DNA from 2 places in the Streptomyces sp. NPDC034103 genome. Region 2 is predicted to be linked to the other one. Evidence: predicted binding sites of a transcription regulator. Region 2 holds the regulator's gene; the other holds the start of a gene.

Region 1 (9,870 bases), on a different contig from region 2:
CCGCTTCCTCGGTGCCCGGCTCCGCGGCCTCGGCGAGCCGGGCGGACCCGCGGCGCAGGACGGACAGCGGCCGGGTCAGACTGCGGGCCATGGCGGTGGCGACGCCGACGGCGAGCAGCATGAGGGCGCCGAGGATCGCGACCCGCAGCTCCAGCGCGGTGACGTCGTCGTCGCGGAGCTGGGCGAGGTCCTCGGTGCGCTGGTGGTAGAGCGCGGACTCCACGCCGCGCATCAGGTCCACGCGGGCGGAGAGGGCGGCGTCGGCCTTCTTGGCGCTGGTGCCGAGTTCGTCGTCGGAGAGCGTGGCCTGGTCGGTAAGCCTGGCGAGGTACTTCTCGGCGGAGTTGACCTCGGCGCCGGTGACCGTGGAGTCGTAGCTGTCCTTCGCGGCGTCGGGGGCGGTGTCGCGGAAGTCGGCGAGGGCGGCGTCGGAGCGCAGCCGGGCCTGCTGGGCGGCGGCCGTGAGCACGTCGCGCTGCTTGGCGTCGGCGTCCGAGGAGGCGACGACGGTGGAGGCGATCCCGGTGAGGGGGTCGGTGACCGTCTGGGTGGTCCGCGGCACGTTGAGCGCCGCGAGGAGCAGTCCGCGGGCGGCTGCGGCCTGCTGTACGGCGGAGTCGAGTTCGGCGAGGGCGTGGGCGCCGGAGCCGGCCCGGGGCGGCATCTGTGCGGCGAGGCGCTCGGCGAGGCCGTGCAGCTCGTTGATGGCCGCGGAGTAGGACTGGTGGACCTGGAGGGCGCTGCTCTTGCCGGTGAGCGCCTCGCGCCGCAGGGCGGCGATGCCGTCGAGGTCGGTGCGCAGGTCGGCGGGGGTGTCGGTGTCGGCGCGCAGCTCCTCGACCTGGCGGTCGACGCGGGCACCGCGCTGCTCGGAGGGCGCCTTGGACTTGGCGCGGCCGGCGGCGACGTAGGAGGTGACCTCGTCGCGCTCGTCGGCGAGCGAGTGGGCGAGGGCGAGCGCGTCCTGGGTCTGTTCGGCGAGCGTCACCAGGTCCTGGGAGTCGCTCAGTTGCCCGGAGGCGGTGAGGACCGAGGGGGCGCCTGCCGCGGCGATGGCGGCGGCGACCACGGCGACGGCGACGATGAGCCGGTTGCGTACGTGGGTGGGGCGGCCCTTGCCGACGACAACGCCGTCGGTGGCGGTGGGTTCGGCGGTGGCCGTCTGCTTGCTCGTACGACGAGGCCGCGTCTTCTGCACCGGTGCTCGCATTCCTGACTCGTGTACCCATGGGCCCGGGTGACGCTCCGTCAACTGGAGTCACACACCGGGTACGTTTCCCGACCCTCCCAGTGCCGCTGGGCAGCGGGCGCGCATCACCCGACCCGCCACCCGAAGGAGTGAACCCCGGAGGGGAGTGGCCGGGCAAGTTCCGGTGGCATGGTCAGCAACCGTGCGCCGCGGGCCGGTTGGACGTTGCCGCCGACCGATGGCATTATCCGCCACCACGTCTTCCCCGAGTGCACCATTCACTCCCAAACCAGGCGCCTGACCTGCGCGGGTGCGCCGGTCCGGCAGCCGTTGCCAGCCTTTGGCGAACCTTGTGAAGGGGTCGTGCAGACTGGCTGGATGCGTACGGAACTCATCTCGGAACCCGGTGGCCGCGGCCGCCCCAACGAGGACTTCGCGAGTGTCGCCGTCGCGGCCTCGGGACAGGGCGGGACGCTCGTGGTCCTGGACGGGGTCACGCCACCGGCCGGTGAGACGGGGTGTCTGCATTCCGTTCCCTGGTTCACGGCGCGACTGGGTGGCGCACTGACCGAACTGACTGTTTCGCGCCCCGACGTTCCGCTGGCGGAGGCGTTGTCGCGCGCCCTCACACGTACCTCCGCGTCCCACGCGCACACCTGTGACCTTTCTCACCCGCGAACACCGCAGGCGACGGTGGTCGTCGCCCGGTGGTCGGCGCGGACGGTGGAGTACCTGGTCCTGTCGGACTCCGCCCTGCTGCTGGAGTCGCCGGCCGGCGTGGTGACGGCCGTCCTGGACGACCGCCTGTCCCGCCTCCCGCGCGCGGCCCTGGCGACCGACGCCCTGATCGACTCGACCCTGCGCAACAAGGAGGGCGGCTTCTTCACGGCCGCGGCGGACGCCTCGGTGGCGGCGCGCGCGGTGACCGGGGCACTGCCGCGCTCCTCGGTACGGTCCCTGGCCGCGCTGACGGACGGGGCGAGCCGGTGGGTGGAGACGTTCCGGGAGGGCGACTGGACGGACTGCTTCACGCTCGTGCGCAAGGCGGGGGCGCGGGCCCTGGTGGAGCAGGTGCGGGCCCGGGAGATCGCGGACGCGGAGGAACGGGCGTTCCTGGGCCGGAGCAAGACCCATGACGACGCGACCGTGGTGTTCGCGGAACTGTGAGTCCGGGCGCCGGGCGCGGTGCGGTTACTTCTCCATGCCCAGGTTCAACTGGTGCAGCAGCCGGGCGAGTTCGGAGACCTCCCGGGGGTTCCAGTCCGCGAGGCGGCCCGCGTACCGGGCCCGCCGGGCGTCCCGCACCCGGCCCACTCGCGAGCGTCCCTCCGCCGTCAGTTCGACGAGCCACGCCCGGCCGTCCGCCGGGTCGGGTGCGCGGGTGACGAGCCCGAGGTCCTCCAGGGCCCGCAACTGCCGGGACATGGTGGCCTTGCCGACGCCGATGTACGCGGCGAGTTCCGTGGCGCGCTGGCGGCCGTACTCGTCGAGCCGCACCAACAGGCCGTAGGCCGAGGACTCCAGGTCCGGGTGGACCTCGCGGGCCATCTCGCCCTGGCTGGCCCGGGCGCGCCGCAGCAGCACGGTCAACTCGCGTTCCAACGCCAGGAATTCGGGCTGGTTCACCACACTCCCGGGCAGCGCGGACCCGCTCGCGTGTCCGCCGTCGTTCCCGTCTTCGCGCACGTCAGTCCCTGCCTCGGTTTTCCGGGTCATGAAAGTTTCCGCCACATGCCGTCATCGCCGCAGCTCGGTCAGTATTTCGCAGGTCAAGACCAACGGCAGCCTCCGGACCCCCTTCCCTGCCCTTCGTCTCCGCGCGTAGCTTCCCTACCAGGCACTCGCTGGCATGGCCACGCCAGAAATGCGCGTCGGCACCCCCCACACTCCCCCGCTCCCCCCACCACCGAGCCTTCGGAGGCACGCATGCCCGTGCACAGACCCGGATCGGTACGCCTCTTCCTCGCGGCCCTCGTCGCCCTCGCGGGAACCCTCCTCGCGGCCGCCCCCGCCGCCCCCTCCCCCGCCGCCGACACCCCCGCCCGCGGCTCCGCCCACATGGGCGTCGGCGTCCTCGCCCACGACGGGAAGGACGGCGTCCCGCGCGAGACCCGCGCCGCCCAGACGGAGGGCGTCGACGTCTCCAGCCACCAGGGCAACGTCGCCTGGTCCACCCTGTGGAACAGCGGGGTGAGGTGGGCCTATACGAAGGCGACCGAGGGGACGTACTACACCAACCCCTACTTCGCCCAGCAGTACACCGGCTCGTACAACGTCGGCATGGTCCGCGGCGCCTACCACTTCGCCACCCCCGACACCACCAGCGGCGCGACCCAGGCCAACTACTTCGTCGACCACGGCGGCGGCTGGTCCCGGGACGGCCGGACCCTGCCGGGCGTGCTCGACATCGAGTGGAACCCCTACGGCGCCTCCTGCTACGGCAAGACGCAGAGCGCGATGGTGACGTGGATCCGGGACTTCCTCACCCAGTACCGGGCCCGCACCGGGCGCGACGCCGTCATCTACACCGCCACCAGCTGGTGGACCGAGTGCACGGGGAACTACGGGGGGTTCGCCGCCGCCAACCCGCTGTGGATCGCGCGGTACGCGTCGACCGTCGGGACGCTGCCGGCCGGCTGGGCGTACCACACCATGTGGCAGTACACCTCCTCCGGCCCGACCGTCGGTGACCACGACAAGTTCAACGGGGCCCTCGACCGGGTCGTCGCCCTCGCCAACGGCTGACCCCGGCACGCACGGCGAAGGCCCGGGCCTCCCTCACGAGAACCCGGGCCTTCCTCTCATCCGATGACGTCCGTCACGCCGCCACCGGACGTCACGCGGCGCGCGGACGTCACGCCGCCACCGGCACCTCCGGCGCCGCCTCGCTCGTCGCCGGGGACAGCGCCAGCTCCAGGACCTGGCGGACGTCGGTCACGGCGTGCACGTCGAGCTTGTCCAGCACCTCCGCCGGGACGTCGTCCAGGTCGGGCTCGTTGCGCTTGGGGATGACGACGGTGGTGACGCCCGCCCGGTGCGCGGCCAGCAGCTTCTGCTTGACGCCGCCGATCGGCAGGACCCGGCCGGTCAGCGAGACCTCGCCGGTCATCGCCACGTCGGTCCGCACGAGGCGTCCGCTGAGCAGCGAGGCCAGGGCCGTCGTCATCGTGATGCCCGCGCTCGGGCCGTCCTTGGGTACCGCGCCCGCCGGGAAGTGGATGTGCACGCCCCGGTCCTTCAGGTCGCCCACCGGCAGCTCCAGCTCCGCGCCGTGCGAGCGCAGGAAGCTGAGCGCGATCTGCGCGCTCTCCTTCATCACGTCGCCGAGCTGACCGGTCAGGGTCAGGCCCGCCGCGCCCGTCTCCGGGTCCGCGAGGGACGCCTCGACGAAGAGCACGTCACCGCCGGCCCCCGTGACCGCGAGGCCCGTCGCCACGCCCGGCACCGCCGTACGGCGCTCCGCCGGGTCCTGCGCCGACTCCGGGACGTGGTGCGGCCGCCCGATCAGGCCGCGCAGCTCCTCGTCCGTGACCGTGAACGGCAGCTTGCGCTCGCCCAGTTCGTGCTGGGCCGCGACCTTGCGCAGCAGCCGGGCGATGGACCGCTCCAGGGTGCGCACGCCCGCCTCGCGGGTGTACTCGCCGGCGAGCTTGCGCAGGGCGCTCTCGTCGAGGGTCACCTCGTCCTTGTCCAGGCCCGCCCGCTCCAGCTGGCGCGGGAGCAGGTGGTCGCGGGCGATGACGACCTTCTCGTCCTCGGTGTAGCCGTCGAGGCGGACCAGCTCCATACGGTCGAGCAGGGCCTCCGGGATGGCCTCCAGGACGTTGGCGGTGGCGAGGAAGACCACGTCCGACAGGTCGAGTTCGACCTCCAGGTAGTGGTCGCGGAAGGTGTGGTTCTGCGCCGGGTCCAGGACCTCCAGGAGGGCCGCCGCAGGGTCGCCGCGGAAGTCGGAGCCCACCTTGTCGATCTCGTCCAGCAGCACCACCGGGTTCATGGATCCGGCTTCCTTGATCGCCCGCACGATCCGGCCGGGCAGCGCGCCGACGTACGTGCGCCGGTGGCCGCGGATCTCGGCCTCGTCGCGCACACCGCCGAGGGCGACGCGGACGAACTTGCGCCCCATGGCGTGCGCGACCGACTCGCCCAGCGAGGTCTTGCCGACGCCGGGCGGGCCGACGAGGGCGAGCACGGCACCGCCGCGCCGGCCGCCGACGACCCCGAGCCCCCGGTCGTTGCGCCGCTTGCGCACCGCCAGGTACTCGGTGATCCGCTCCTTCACGTCCTCCAGGCCCGCGTGCTCGGCGTCCAGGACCGCCTTGGCACCCTGGATGTCGTACGCGTCCTCGGTCCGCTCGTTCCACGGCAGTTCGAGCACGGTGTCCAGCCAGGTCCGGATCCACGAGCCCTCGGGCGACTGGTCGCTGGACCGCTCCAGCTTGTCGACCTCCTTGAGCGCGGCCTCGCGGACCTTCTCCGGCAGGTCGGCGGCCTCCACCCGCGCGCGGTAGTCGTCGGACTCCTCCGCCGCGTCCTTGGAGTCGCCGTTGAGCTCCCGCAGTTCCTTGCGCACGGCCTCCAGCTGACGGCGCAGCAGGAACTCGCGCTGCTGCTTGTCGACGCCCTCCTGGACGTCCTTGGCGATGGTCTCGGCGACGTCCTGCTCGGCGAGGTGGTCGCGCAGGTGCTGGGTGGCGAGCTTGAGCCGGGCGACCGGGTCGGCGGTCTCCAGGAGCTCGACCTTCTGGTCGGTGCTCAGGAACGGCGAGTAGCCGGAGTTGTCGGCCAGCGCGGAGACGTCGTCGATGGCCTGGACGCGGTCCACGACCTGCCAGGCGCCGCGCTTGCGCAGCCAGGCGGTGGCGAGGGCCTTGTACTCCTTGACCAGTTCGGTGACATGGCCCGGCAGCGGCTCGGGCACGGTCTCGTCGACACGGACACCCTCGACCCAGAGGGCGGCGCCCGGTCCGGTCGTCCCCGCACCGATCTTCACCCGCCCCCGGCCGCGGATCAGGGCGCCCGGGTCGCCGTCGGCCAGCCGTCCGACCTGTTCGACGGTGCCGAGGACACCGGTGCCCGGGTAGTTGCCGTCGATGCGTGGCACCAGCAGCACCTTGGGCTTCCCCGGTTCCGACCGGGCGGCGGCCTGGGCGGCCTCCACCGCGGCGCGCACGTCGGCGTCGCTCAGGTCGAGCGGGACCACCATGCCGGGCAGCACGACCTCGTCGTCGAGCGGCAGCACAGGCAGAGTGAGCGGTGTGGACGTCGAAGCCATGATCTCCCCTTCGGCATTCAAGTTGAGCTATGCCGACTCAATGCACGTGAGTCGCTGAATGTTCCCCGGGGGGCGTTCGCTGTGAGCGATCACCTCTGCCGAAGGGGTTGGCGGCGCTGCTGTAATAACCACCGACTGCATTCACTTATTACCAGCGAGGGGACCGCGGCATGGACCGGATCGTGCGGGCATGGGTGGACGGGTGGGTCGTCTCGCGCGGGGCGGCCCCGCCGGTCCTCGAACCCTGGGGATGCACGATCGACATGGGCATGGACGGCCATGTCACCCGGCATGTGTTCGGCGCGACCGGCGAGGACGTCGAGGAGGCGACCGTGCGCAAGGTGGCCGAGGCGGTCACGGGCGCCGGGGTGTGGCTGAAGGTGTTCCGGGACCCGGCCGTGGTCCGCGGCTGGCTGGGTGAGGGCTGGTGGATCGACCCCGACCCGGGCTGTCTGATGACGCTCCCCCTCACCGCACCGGCCGCCGAGGCGGCACCCCCGGACGGCTACCGGCAGCGCACCTGGTCCCGGGGTGGTGTCATCCGCACCCTGCTCGCCGCCCCCGACGGCTCCTGGGCGGCCCGCGGCCAGATCACCCCGACCGGCGCGACGGCGGTCGCCGACCAGATCGCCACCTCCCCGGCCCACCGGCGCAAGGGACTCGGCAGTCACGTCATGCGCACACTCCAGCGGGCGGCGGCCGAACAGGGCGCCGAGACATGCGTCCTGGCGGGCACACCGGCCGGCCGCGGCCTGTACGAGTCGCTGGGGTGGACCATGGTGGCCCCACTGACCAGCGCGAAGTTCACCGGCCCCGGGGTGCCGTAGAGAACCCGTACCGCTGGACGGAGCGACGGTAGGGCGGGTCACGACCGGCGCCGCCATGCGCTCACCGCCATGGCGTGCAGGGAACCGCCCGCACCCCGCAGGCTCGTTCACAGCCAGGCGGGGTGAACAACGGCTCGGCGTCCCGGCGTTGACCCGGGCCCGGTGTACGGGGCCTACGCGGCGGCGCGCGTCCTGGCCCAGCGGCGGACCGTCGGCCAGGTGGCGACCCCGACGGACAGCGCGATCAGGTGCCCCCACTCGGTCATCGGGTCGGTGAAGGCGAGGAGGCTCTGGAGGAGCATGCCCCCGAAGAGGGTCAGCAGGGGCAGGCCGAGCCACCGCGGCAGAAGGCCCGCCAGGGCGCCCGTGGCGGCGGCGACACCGAAGCTGATGCCGTAGTCGAGGCGGTGCAGGGAGCTGCCGGGAAGGTGGCCGACCAGCACGGCCAGTCCGACCGGGAGCTCGGTGGCGAGGGTGGCCAGGACATGGCCGAGCAGGAAGACCCCGGCCGCCCGCGGACCGCCGATCCGCCGCTCCAGCGCGGTCATGACCAGCAGGAAGCCCAGCGCGTACGGCGACGTGACACCGCCCGCCATCCACAGCGCGCTGGCGACCAGGACGAGCACGGGCGTGCGCACGAGGTGGGCCACGTCGGTGCTGGAGCCCTGGAGCAGGGAGTGGACGAGGGCGGGGTCGGCGTACGCGGTGACGAGCGAGGTGACGGCCAGGACCGCGGCGTAACCGAAGGTGAACGGCGTCCCGGCGGGAGTGGGGAGCAGCCGCCAGGGTCGGAGCCGGCGACGAGCCTCGGGGACGGACACCGGCTGGACGGGCGCGGACTCGGCGGGCGCGGGGGCCGACTCGGCAGGCCCCGACCCGGCGGGCGCAGGAGCCGGTGCGCGCTGGCTCGGTACCGCGTCCAGGAGTCCCGCGGCGTCGGGGTGACAGGCGTCCGAGGGAGCGTGCGGGGCGTCCGCCGACTGCGCAGGCCGTTCCACCGTGGGCGCTCCTTCCGTCGTTCCCCACCCTTCGCGCTCTCCCGCCCCGCTGTCTGTGACCGGCGCCACGCGCACGCCGATTCACAGCGACTTCTCAACCACCCTTCTCAACCACCTTCGCGGGACCGGAAGGACGGTCCGCCGGAAATCCCGGTGCACCCCGCACCGAAACTGCCAGGATGGGCGGATGCCCGTCTCGTACGACATTCCCGAGGTCCTGGACCGTCGCGAGGGCCCGCACGGCGAGGTCGTGCTGCGCCGGCACGGCGAGTTGCTGCAGATCATCGCCAACGGGTGCTTCCTGATGGACACTTCGGACGGCCGCTCGGAGCGGCTGCTGGTGGACCTGGCGCGCGACGCGCTGGACGGCCGGCCGGAGCCGAGCGTGCTGATCGGCGGCCTCGGGGTCGGGTTCTCGCTCGCACACGCCGCCGGCGATCCGCGCTGGGGCCGGATCGCCGTCGTGGAGCGGGAACCGGCCATCATCGACTGGCATCGCCGCGGCCCGCTGGCCGCTCTCTCCGCCGCCGCGCTCGCCGACCCGCGCACTGCGATTCTGGAAACCGACCTTGTCACTTATGTGAATGAGACATCGGACACGTACGACGCGCTGTGCCTGGACATCGACAACGGACCCGACTGGACCGTCACCGAGGGCAACGACGGGCTGTACTCGCCGGCCGGACTGGCCGGTTGCGCAAGGATGTTGAGACCCGGCGGGGTGCTCGCGGTGTGGTCCGCGCGACCTTCTCCGGAATTTGAAGGAACCCTCCGGAATGCCGGGTTCCAGCAGGTGCGTACCGAAGAGGTGCCGGTTGCCCGGGGCGTTCCGGACGTCGTGCATCTCGGTGTCCGACCTGGATAGCCGTGGCGTGGTGACTCCCCGTACCCTGCTTTCCGGCGCAGATCATTCAAGCGTCAATCGCAAGCATGCGCAGGCACAACCCAGTAAGCGGGATCACCCCACTGATTCCGGAAAGCAACCCTTGGGGCGGGCGATGGAGCAGACACACACCTCCCACAACGGCACGGCCACGGCCACCCCCGGTGCGCAGCGCCGGGTGCTGGTGGTCGAGGACGACCCGACGATCGTGGAGGCCATCGCGACCCGTCTGCGTGCCGAGGGATTCCTCGTGCAGACCGCGGGCGACGGTCCGGCGGCGGTCGACACGGCCGAGGCCTGGCAGCCCGACCTGCTGATCCTCGACATCATGCTGCCCGGCTTCGACGGCCTGGAGGTCTGCCGCCGCGTGCAGGCCGCCCGCCCGGTGCCGGTGCTGATGCTGACCGCGCGCGACGACGAGACCGACATGCTGGTCGGTCTCGGGGTCGGCGCGGACGACTACATGACCAAGCCGTTCTCGATGCGGGAGCTGGCCGCGCGCGTGCACGTGCTGCTGCGCCGGGTGGAGCGGGCCGCGCTGGCCGCCGCGACGCCCAGAAGCGGCATCCTGCGCCTGGGCGAGCTGGAGATCGACCACGCGCAGCGCCGGGTGCGGGTGCACAGTGAGGATGTTCACCTCACCCCCACCGAGTTCGACCTCCTGGTGTGCCTGGCGAACACCCCGCGCGCGGTGCTCT
Region 2 (9,870 bases):
ACGCGTTCGAGCCCGGGGATAAGGGGGAGTCAGGCCGGGTTCCCGGGGCGGGAGATGCCGGTCGGGGCGGACGACGACGCCCCCCGCACCCGGAAGGGCGTGGGGGGCGTCCTGGGCCTGTCGTGCCGGAGGGCCTACTTCACCGGCTCCGACTCCGGCTCCGGCTCGCTCTCCGTCTCCGCCGCGTCCTCGGGGTCGACCGGGGTCTTGACGGACTCCAGCAGGAGCTGGGCGACGTCGACGACCGTGATGGACTCCTTGGCCTTGCCCTCGTTCTTCTTGCCGTTGACCGAGTCGGTCAGCATGACCAGGCAGAACGGGCAGGCCGTCGAGACGATGTCGGGGTTCAGGGACAGGGCCTCGTCGACGCGCTCGTTGTTGATGCGCTTGCCGATCCGCTCCTCCATCCACATCCGCGCGCCACCGGCGCCACAGCAGAAGCCGCGCTCCTTGTGGCGGTGCATCTCCTGCTGGCGCAGGCCCGGGACGGCCGTCATGATCTCGCGCGGCGGCGTGTAGATCTTGTTGTGGCGGCCCAGGTAGCACGGGTCGTGGTAGGTGATCAGGCCGTCCACCGGGGTGACCGGCAGCAGCTTGCCCTCGTCGATGAGGTGCTGGAGCAGCTGGGTGTGGTGGATGACCTCGTAGTCGCCGCCGAGCTGCGGGTACTCGTTGCCGAGGGTGTTGAGGCAGTGCGGGCAGGTCGCGACGATCTTCTTCGCGGACTTCGGCTTCGCGGACTCGGGCAGGACCTTGCCCTCGTCGTCCGTCTCCTCGCCGAACGCCATGTTCAGCGCCATGACGTTCTCCATGCCGAGCTCCTGGAAGAGGGGCTCGTTGCCGAGGCGGCGGGCGGAGTCGCCGGTGCACTTCTCGTCGCCGCCCATGATCGCGAACTTGACGCCCGCCATGTGCAGCAGCTCCGCGAAGGCCTTGGTGGTCTTCTTGGCGCGGTCCTCCAGAGCGCCGGCGCAGCCGACCCAGTACAGGTACTCGACCTCGGTGAGGTCCTCGATGTCGCGGCCGACGACCGGGATCTCGAAGTCGACCTCCTTCGTCCACTCCAGGCGCTGCTTCTTGGCCAGCCCCCAGGGGTTGCCCTTCTTCTCCAGGTTCTTGAGCATCGTGCCCGCCTCGGACGGGAACGCGCTCTCGATCATCACCTGGTAGCGGCGCATGTCGACGATGTGGTCGATGTGCTCGATGTCGACCGGGCACTGCTCGACACAGGCGCCGCAGGTGGTGCAGGACCACAGGACGTCCGGGTCGATGACGCCGTTCTCCTCGGCGGTGCCGATCAGCGGGCGCTCGGCCTCCGCGAGGGCCGCGGCGGGCACGCCGGCCAGCTGTTCCTCGGAGGCCTTCTCCTCGCCCTCCATCGTCTTGCCGCCGCCCGCCAGCAGGTAGGGCGCCTTGGCGTGCGAGTGGTCCCGCAGCGACATGATGAGCAGCTTCGGGGAGAGCGGCTTGCCGGTGTTCCAGGCCGGGCACTGCGACTGGCAGCGACCGCACTCGGTGCAGGTCGAGAAGTCCAGCAGGCCCTTCCAGGAGAACTGCTCGACCTGGGAGACGCCGAAGACGTCGTCCTCGCCCGGGTCGGTGAAGTCGATCGGCTTGCCGCCGGAGGTCATCGGCTGCAGCCCGCCGAGGGAGCTCGCGCCGTCCGCGTTCCGCTTGAACCAGATGTTCGGGAACGCCAGGAACCGGTGCCAGGCCACGCTCATGTTGGCGTTGACCGAGACGACGATCATCCAGATGAAGGAGACGGAGACCTTGATCCCGGCGAACAGGTAGACCAGCGTCTGCAGCGTGGGGACGTCGAGCTCGCGGAAGGCGGCGACCAGCGGGTACGAGGCGAAGAACGCGGCCTCGTAGTGGTCCACGTGGTGCATCGCGCCCTCGAGGCCGCGCAGGACGTAGATCACGATGCCGATGGTGAGGATGACGTACTCGACGAAGTACGCCTGCCAGGCCTTGGAGCCGGCGAAGCGGGACTTGCGACCGGGGCGCGAGGGCAGGTTCAGCAGGCGGATCGCGATGAGCACCGCGATGCCGAGGCCGGTCATCACGGTGATGAACTCGACGTACATCTCCCACGGCAGGAACCCGCCGATGACCGGCAGGACGAAGTCCGCCTGGAAGAGCTGGCCCATCGCCTGGCCCAGGATCGGGATCAGGGTCAGGAAGCCGATCGCCACGAACCAGTGGGCGACGCCCACGACGCCCCAGCGGTTCATCCGCGTGTGGCCGAGGAACTCCTTCACCAGCGTCACACTGCGCTGGTAGGGGTTGTCGACCCGGACGCCGGCGGGCAGTGGCTGGCCGAGCATGAAGAACCGGACGAACTGGGCGATGACGCGTGCGAACAGTGCCACGCCGACCACGGTCAGGACCAGCGACACGATGATCGCGGCGAGTTGCATGTCGGGGCTCCTCGGGCCTGCGATGGTTTCTCAGAGCGAGATTACTAAGCGGTAACTTATGCAGTTCTACGAGAGTACCCGTATCAGCCTCCGCACTGTAGCCAGCCGTGCGGTGATCTGTGTCGCTGAGGGTTGCCTTAAGAACTGACCGTGTTATTCGTACCAAATTGGTACATGTAGCACTAATTTAGACCCGTGCTCTACGGGATCGCCGCCGCCACGACCGCCCTTCTTCTCGCCGCGGTCCTCACCGCCCTGCTCCGGACGGCCGCGCTGCGGCTGGGCGTCGTCGACCGGCGTCGGCCGCAGCGCAAGGTGCCCCTGTTCGGCGGGGTGGCCGTGGTGCTCGCGACCTGCCTGGTGGCGGTGGCCGCGGGCCGCATGGGCGCGGCGCCCCTCGACGGCGGGGTCGGCGACCTGCTCGCCGCCGGGGCCGCCGTGGCCGCGCTGGGCCTGGTCGCGGACGTCCGGCGGATCAAGCCGCGCGTGCTCGTCGTGGGGACGGCGGTGGCGGCGGCCTGGGTCGTGCCGTACGAGGAGACCGGGTTCGCCGGAGGGCTGCTCGCCGTCGGCTGGATCGTGTTCGTCGCCCTCGGCTTCCGGGCCCTGGATCACGCGGACGGGGTGGTCGGGACCGTCGGGGTCGTCACCGCCTTCGGGGTCGGGGCCTGTGCCGCCATCGAGGTGATGGACGGGCTCGCGGTGCTGCTGAGCGTGCTGGCCGCCGCGCTGACCGGCTTCCTCATGCACAACTGGCCTCCCGCGCGCGTGGGGCTCGGCGCCTGCGGGTCGCTGTTCACCGGCTTCGTGCTCGCCTCGGCGGCCGTGGTGACCCGCGCCGGGTACGGACTCGGGTCCACCGCGGCGGTGTTCGGGGCGCTCGCCGTGGTGGTCGGCGCCGACGTCCTGCTGGTGCTGCTGTCCCGGCGGCTGACCGGCCGCTGCGGCCGCGACCATCTCGCCCACCGGCTGCGGCGGCTCGGACTGACCCCGCCCGGGGTCGCGGTCCTGCTCGGTCTGGCCGCGTTCTCGGGGGTACTCGTCGCCGTCCTGGTGCACCTCGGCCGGATCGGCGCGTCCGGGGCGCTCTGGGTGGGTGGCGGTGCCCTGGTCGCCGTGCTGGGGCTGCTGCGTATCAGGCCTTCCAGCTCACCTCGACCGGTATCTACGCAGGTCAGAGGTCAGTTGCGTGTAAGGAACGGATAAGAGTTGAGTCTTGGTGGCTCAGGTCTGTTGACCGCATGGGATACGTCAGGCACACTTGAGTCCGTTCCACTCAAGTCAGCTGGAGGAAATCACCATGGCACGTGCGGTCGGCATCGACCTGGGCACGACTAACTCCGTCGTCAGCGTTCTGGAGGGCGGCGAGCCCACCGTCATCACCAACGCCGAGGGTGCCAGGACCACGCCGTCCGTCGTCGCCTTCGCGAAGAACGGTGAGGTGCTGGTCGGCGAGGTGGCCAAGCGCCAGGCAGTCACGAACGTGGACCGGACCATCCGCTCCGTCAAGCGCCACATGGGCACGGACTGGAAGATCGAGCTCGACGGGAAGCCCTTCAACCCGCAGCAGATCTCCGCGTTCATCCTTCAGAAGCTGAAGCGGGACGCCGAGGCCTACCTGGGCGAGAAGGTGACCGACGCGGTCATCACCGTCCCGGCGTACTTCAACGACTCCGAGCGCCAGGCGACGAAGGAAGCCGGTGAGATCGCCGGTCTCAACGTCCTTCGCATCGTCAACGAGCCCACCGCGGCCGCGCTCGCCTACGGCCTCGACAAGGACGACCAGACGATCCTCGTCTTCGACCTCGGTGGCGGCACCTTCGACGTGTCCCTGCTGGAGATCGGCGACGGCGTCGTCGAGGTGAAGGCCACCAACGGTGACAACCACCTCGGTGGTGACGACTGGGACCAGCGTGTCGTCGACTACCTGGTGCAGCAGTTCAAGTCCGGTCACGGCGTGGACCTCGCCAAGGACAAGATGGCCCTCCAGCGCCTCCGCGAGGCCGCCGAGAAGGCCAAGATCGAGCTGTCCTCCTCCACCGAGACCTCGATCAACCTGCCCTACATCACCGCCTCCGCCGAGGGCCCGCTGCACCTGGACGAGAAGCTCACCCGGGCTCAGTTCCAGCAGCTGACCGCGGACCTGCTGGAGCGCTGCAAGACCCCGTTCTTCAACGTCATGAAGGACGCCGGCGTCTCCATCAACGAGATCGACCACGTCGTCCTCGTCGGTGGCTCCACCCGGATGCCCGCCGTGGCCGAGCTCGTGCGCGAGCTCACCGGTGGCAAGGACGCCAACAAGGGCGTCAACCCGGACGAGGTCGTCGCCATCGGCGCCGCCCTCCAGGCCGGTGTCCTCAAGGGTGAGGTCAAGGACGTCCTGCTCCTCGACGTCACGCCGCTGTCGCTTGGTATCGAGACCAAGGGCGGCATCATGACCAAGCTCATCGAGCGGAACACGACGATCCCGACCAAGCGGTCCGAGATCTTCACCACCGCCGAGGACAACCAGCCCTCCGTGCAGATCCAGGTCTACCAGGGCGAGCGCGAGATCGCGGCGTACAACAAGAAGCTCGGGATGTTCGAGCTCACCGGCCTGCCGCCGGCCCCGCGCGGTGTCCCGCAGATCGAGGTCGCCTTCGACATCGACGCCAACGGCATCATGCACGTGACCGCGAAGGACCTGGGCACGGGCAAGGAGCAGAAGATGACCGTCACCGGTGGCTCCTCGCTGCCGAAGGACGAGGTCAACCGGATGCGCGAAGAGGCCGAGAAGTACGCGGAGGAGGACCACGCCCGCCGCGAGGCCGCCGAGTCCCGCAACCAGGGCGAGCAGCTCGTCTACCAGACGGAGAAGTTCCTCAAGGACAACGAGGACAAGGTCCCCGGCGAGGTCAAGACCGAGGTCGAGGCCGCCGTCGAGGAGCTGAAGACCGCGCTCAAGGGCGAGGACACCGCCGAGATCCGCACCGCCACCGAGAAGGTCGCCGCGGTCTCCCAGAAGGTCGGCCAGGCCATGTACGCCGACGCCCAGGCCGCGCAGGCCGCCGGTGGCGCCGACGCCGGTGCCCCGCAGGACAAGGCGGACGACGACGTCGTGGACGCCGAGATCGTCGACGACGAGCGCAAGGACGGTGCCGCGTGACCGAGGAGACCCCGGGCTTCGAGGAGAAGCCCGACGTCCCCTCCGGCGCGACCCCCGACGACGCCGAGCCGAAGGCCGCCGACCCCTCCTCCCCGGAGGCGGAGGCGGCCCCGGCCGGGGACGCAACAGCCCAGATCGCCGGTCTGACGGCCCAGCTGGACCAGGCCCGCAAGGCGCTCGAGGAGCGCACCGCGGACCTCCAGCGGCTCCAGGCCGAGTTCCAGAACTACCGCCGCCGTGTGGAGCGGGACCGGGTCACGGTCAAGGAGGTCGCCGTCGCGAACCTCCTGACCGAACTCCTTCCCGTGCTCGACGACATCGGCCGCGCACGCGAACACGGTGAACTCGTCGGCGGCTTCAAGGGCGTCGGGGAGTCGCTGGAGACCGTCGCGGCGAAGATGGGCCTTCAGCAGTTCGGCAAGGAGGGCGAGCCCTTCGACCCGACGATCCACGAGGCCCTGATGCACAGCTACGCGCCGGACGTCACCGAGACGACCTGCGTCGCGATCCTCCAGCCGGGGTATCGCATCGGCGAGCGCACCATCCGCCCCGCGCGGGTGGCGGTCGCCGAACCGCAGCCGGGCGCGCAGACGGTCAAGGCCGAGGAGGGTTCCTCCGAGGCCGGCGACGACAAGGACAACGGCCCTGAGGAGGGCTGACGTAGACACCGAGCGGAACCGCGGAAAGGGGGCGCGTCGAGGATGAGCACCAAGGACTTCATCGAGAAGGACTACTACAAGGTCCTCGGCGTCCCCAAGGACGCCACCGAGGCCGAGATCAAGAAGGCGTACCGGAAGCTCGCCCGCGAGTTCCACCCGGACGCCAACAAGGGCAACACCAAGGCGGAGGAGCGCTTCAAGGAGATCTCCGAGGCGAACGACGTCCTCGGCGACCCCAAGAAGCGCAAGGAGTACGACGAGGCCCGCACCCTCTTCGGCAACGGCGGTTTCCGCCCGGGGCCGGGCGCGAGCGGCGGCTCCTTCAACTTCGACCTGGGCGACCTCTTCGGAGGCGCCCAGGGCGGCGGTCAGGGAGCCGGCGGCTTCGGCGGCGGCATCGGCGACGTCTTCGGGGGCCTGTTCAACCGGGGCGGCACGGGCACCACCCGTACCCAGCCCCGGCGCGGCCAGGACATCGACACCGAGGTCACGCTGAGCTTCACCGAGGCCATCGAGGGTGCCACCGTCCCGCTGCGGATGTCCTCGCAGTCCCCCTGCAAGGCCTGTTCCGGCACCGGCGACAAGAACGGCACACCGCGGGTGTGCCCGACCTGCGTCGGCACCGGCCAGGTGGCCCGGGGTTCGGGCGGCGGGTTCTCGCTGACCGACCCCTGCCCGGACTGCAAGGGCCGCGGACTGATGGCCGAGCACCCCTGCCTGGAGTGCAAGGGCAGCGGCCGCGCCAAGTCCTCGCGGACGATGCAGGTCCGTATCCCCGCCGGGGTGACGGACGGTCAGCGCATCCGGCTGCGCGGCAAGGGCGCACCGGGCGAGCGCGGCGGCCCGTCCGGCGATCTGTACGTCACCGTGCACGTCGACGCGCACCCGGTCTTCGGCCGCAAGGGCGACAACCTCACGGTCACCGTCCCGGTGACGTTCACCGAGGCGGCGCTCGGCGGCGAGGTCAAGGTCCCCACCCTGGGCGGGCCCGCCGTGACGCTGAAGCTGCCGCCGGGCACGCCCAACGGCCGCACCATGCGCGCCCGGGGCAAGGGCGCGGTCCGCAAGGACGGCACCCGCGGCGACCTGCTGGTCACCGTCGAGGTGAGTGTCCCGGCGGATCTGACGGGGAAGGCTCGTGACGCACTCGAGGCGTATCGCGAGGCGACCGCGGGCGAGGACCCGCGGGCGGAGCTGTTCCAGGCCGCGAAGGGAGCTTGATGGAGATGGACGGCCGTCGACGCAACCCGTATGAACTGACCGAGGAAACCCCGGTCTACGTCATCTCGGTGGCTGCCCAGCTGTCCGGTCTGCATCCGCAGACACTGCGCCAGTACGACCGGCTCGGCCTGGTCTCCCCGGACCGCACCGCGGGCCGGGGCCGGCGCTACTCGGCCCGCGACATCGAACTGCTGCGCACCGTCCAGCAGTTGTCGCAGGACGAGGGCATCAACCTGGCCGGTATCAAGCGCATCATCGAGCTGGAGAACCAGGTCGCCGCGTTGCAGTCGAGGGTGGCCGAACTCCAGGCCGCCGTCGAGGGCGCCGCCGCGGCCATCCAGCAGCGCGAGGCGGCGGTCCACGCGTCGTACCGCCGTGACCTGGTGCCGTATCAGGAAGTGCAGCAGACCAGCGCGTTGGTGGTGTGGCGTCCCAAGGGGCGGCAGGACTGACGCAGGCAGGTGAAAGGGGCCCGGAGGGATGAACCTCCGGGCCCCTTCGCCTGCGCCGGCTCAGAGCCAGGAGTCCCAGATGCCGTACGCCGTCGGCGTGGACGCGGCCTCCGCGCCGGCGGCGTCCAGGCGGACGACGCGGTAGTAGTACAGGCCCAGCGTGTCCTCGTGGACCGTCTTGTCCATGAAGTACACGGCGTCGCCCATCGTGCCCTCGGCGAGGGTGACATAGGCGGCCGAGGCCGGGTCCCAGCGCTCCACGCGGTAGCTCGCGAACCGGCCGCAGTCGCCGAGGCCGGAGCTCTCGGAGCAACCGACGTACAGCTCCGGGTACTGGTCCTCGCGGATCCCGGTCCCCGTCCAGCCCGGCGGCCGGGTGTCGGGCAGGGTGACGGAGAGCTCGGCGGGGTGGAAGGCCTCGGGCCCCGCCCACCAGTCGATCAAGGGGGAGCCGTCCGTGGCGGCCACCTTGTAGGTGTGCGCGGCGCCGTCGGGGACCGTCGGGCAGAGGATCTCGGTCTCGGCCAGGGAGTCGCCCGTCCAGCAGTTCTGGTCCCAGACCGTCTCGCCGGTCTCCGGGTCCGTGACGCCCTGCCACACCTTGTAGCCGGTGACGTCGTCGTCGGCCGGCGGCGTCCAGGTCAGGCGCACCCCGAGCGGGATCTGCTCGGCGGCCAGGTTCCGCACCGGGGCCGGGCGCTCGGTGTCCGGGGTGGTCGCGGTGGCGGCGGGGCCGGGCCGCGACTCATGGCCGTACGGGTCGAGCGTCACGACGGTGTAGTCGTACGTCGTCTCGGAGGCACCGGAGACGTCCCAGCAGACGCCGTTGATCTGCCGGGGACCGGCGTAGTCGGGGGCGTCGCCGGTGTTCCAGGTCCAGTACGTCTTGGGGTCCGTCAGCGGCAGGTCCCGCGAGTCGTTGGGCTTGCAGGCGGCCACCGTGCTGCTCTCGCCGGTCGCCCTGTCGGTGCGGACGATCCGGTAGGTGAGCAGCGGCCTGTCCTCGCCGAAGGTCCACGGGTCGGCGCTGCTCCACTCGATCATCACCCCCTCGCCGAACCGGTCCGCGGTGGTGCGGAACGGCGCGATCGCCCCGGGCCGGTCCGCCATGGTCAGCGTGACCTCCACGGGGGCGGCGGCGTTGCCCTTCGCGTCCACCGAGCGCACCGCGTACCGGTAGTCGTCGGCGACCGCGAGGAGTTGGCGCGGCACGGCGTCGGTCCCGGTGGTGGTGGTCGGGGTGTCGCCGGTGGCGCCGGGCAGCGCGTCGAGCCAGCCGCCGGTCGCCGGGTCGTACTGGAGGACCTGGTAGGAGGCGGCCCCGTCGACGGCCGACCACAGCAGGTGCGGAACGCCCGACCGGTACTCGACGCGCGCGTCGGCCGCGGTCGCGGGCGGTGTCAGGTCCGAGGTGGTGAAGGTGGCGGCGGGCGAGTACGCCGACCAGTTCCCCACGGCGTCCCTGGCCCGGCCCCGGTAGGTGACCTTGCTGCCGTCGGCGGCGCGACCGGTGTCGCAGATCGCGCCCTTGGTGCCGGTGTACACGGTGGCCCAGGTGCTGGTGACGGGGTTGAGTCGCTGCATCTCGTACAGCGCGATGTCGGCCGCGTTCTGCGCGCTCGTGACCAACTCCGGGGCCGCGTAGGGCTGGTCCACCGGGCACGCGTCCATCTCGACGAACGGCGCGGCGGGCGGGGTGGTGTCCACGCTGGTGACCGCCTGGTCGGCGGTGCCGGCCGAGACGTTGCCCGCCTTGTCGTAGGCGCGGACCTCGTAGGAGTAGGTCGCACCGGTGGGCGGAGGGGTGTCCGTGTACGAGGTGGAGGTGGTCGTGGCGAGCGCCTTGCTGCCGAAGGAGGTGCCCTGGAGCCGCCGGTAGACCTTGTACCCGGCGAGGTCCATTTCCTTGTTCCTCGCCCAGGTGAGCTTGGCGTGGTTGCCGCTCTTGTCGTACGAGGCGGCGGTGCCGG

The links. Region 2 encodes HspR, which represses chaperone genes until heat shock. Its sites were predicted from a motif close to TTGAGNNNNNNNNNCTCAA; they were not measured.
Region 1: a site for HspR is predicted at 6,487-6,505, ahead of lon (endopeptidase La). Genes of this name have one in related genera too.

The regions. Positions count from the first base shown of each region.
Region 1 is NZ_JBVISS010000005.1:256,076-265,945, forward strand. It holds gene ACZ56U_RS12915 (sensor histidine kinase) at 1-1,198, opposite strand, end outside; gene ACZ56U_RS12920 (protein phosphatase 2C domain-containing protein) at 1,568-2,356, shown strand; gene ACZ56U_RS12925 (MarR family winged helix-turn-helix transcriptional regulator) at 2,381-2,875, opposite strand; gene ACZ56U_RS12930 (lysozyme) at 3,116-3,934, shown strand; gene lon (endopeptidase La) at 4,044-6,464, opposite strand; gene ACZ56U_RS12940 (GNAT family N-acetyltransferase) at 6,635-7,291, shown strand; gene ACZ56U_RS12945 (rhomboid-like protein) at 7,465-8,289, opposite strand; gene ACZ56U_RS12950 (spermidine synthase family protein) at 8,477-9,154, shown strand; gene ACZ56U_RS12955 (response regulator transcription factor) at 9,288-9,870, shown strand, end outside.
Region 2 is NZ_JBVISS010000003.1:252,033-261,902, reverse strand. It holds gene ACZ56U_RS07350 ((Fe-S)-binding protein) at 135-2,423, opposite strand; gene ACZ56U_RS07345 (MraY family glycosyltransferase) at 2,619-3,629, shown strand; gene dnaK (molecular chaperone DnaK) at 3,724-5,568, shown strand; gene grpE (nucleotide exchange factor GrpE) at 5,565-6,227, shown strand; gene dnaJ (molecular chaperone DnaJ) at 6,270-7,448, shown strand; gene ACZ56U_RS07325 (heat shock protein transcriptional repressor HspR) at 7,454-7,900, shown strand; gene ACZ56U_RS07320 (PA14 domain-containing protein) at 7,961-9,870, opposite strand, start outside.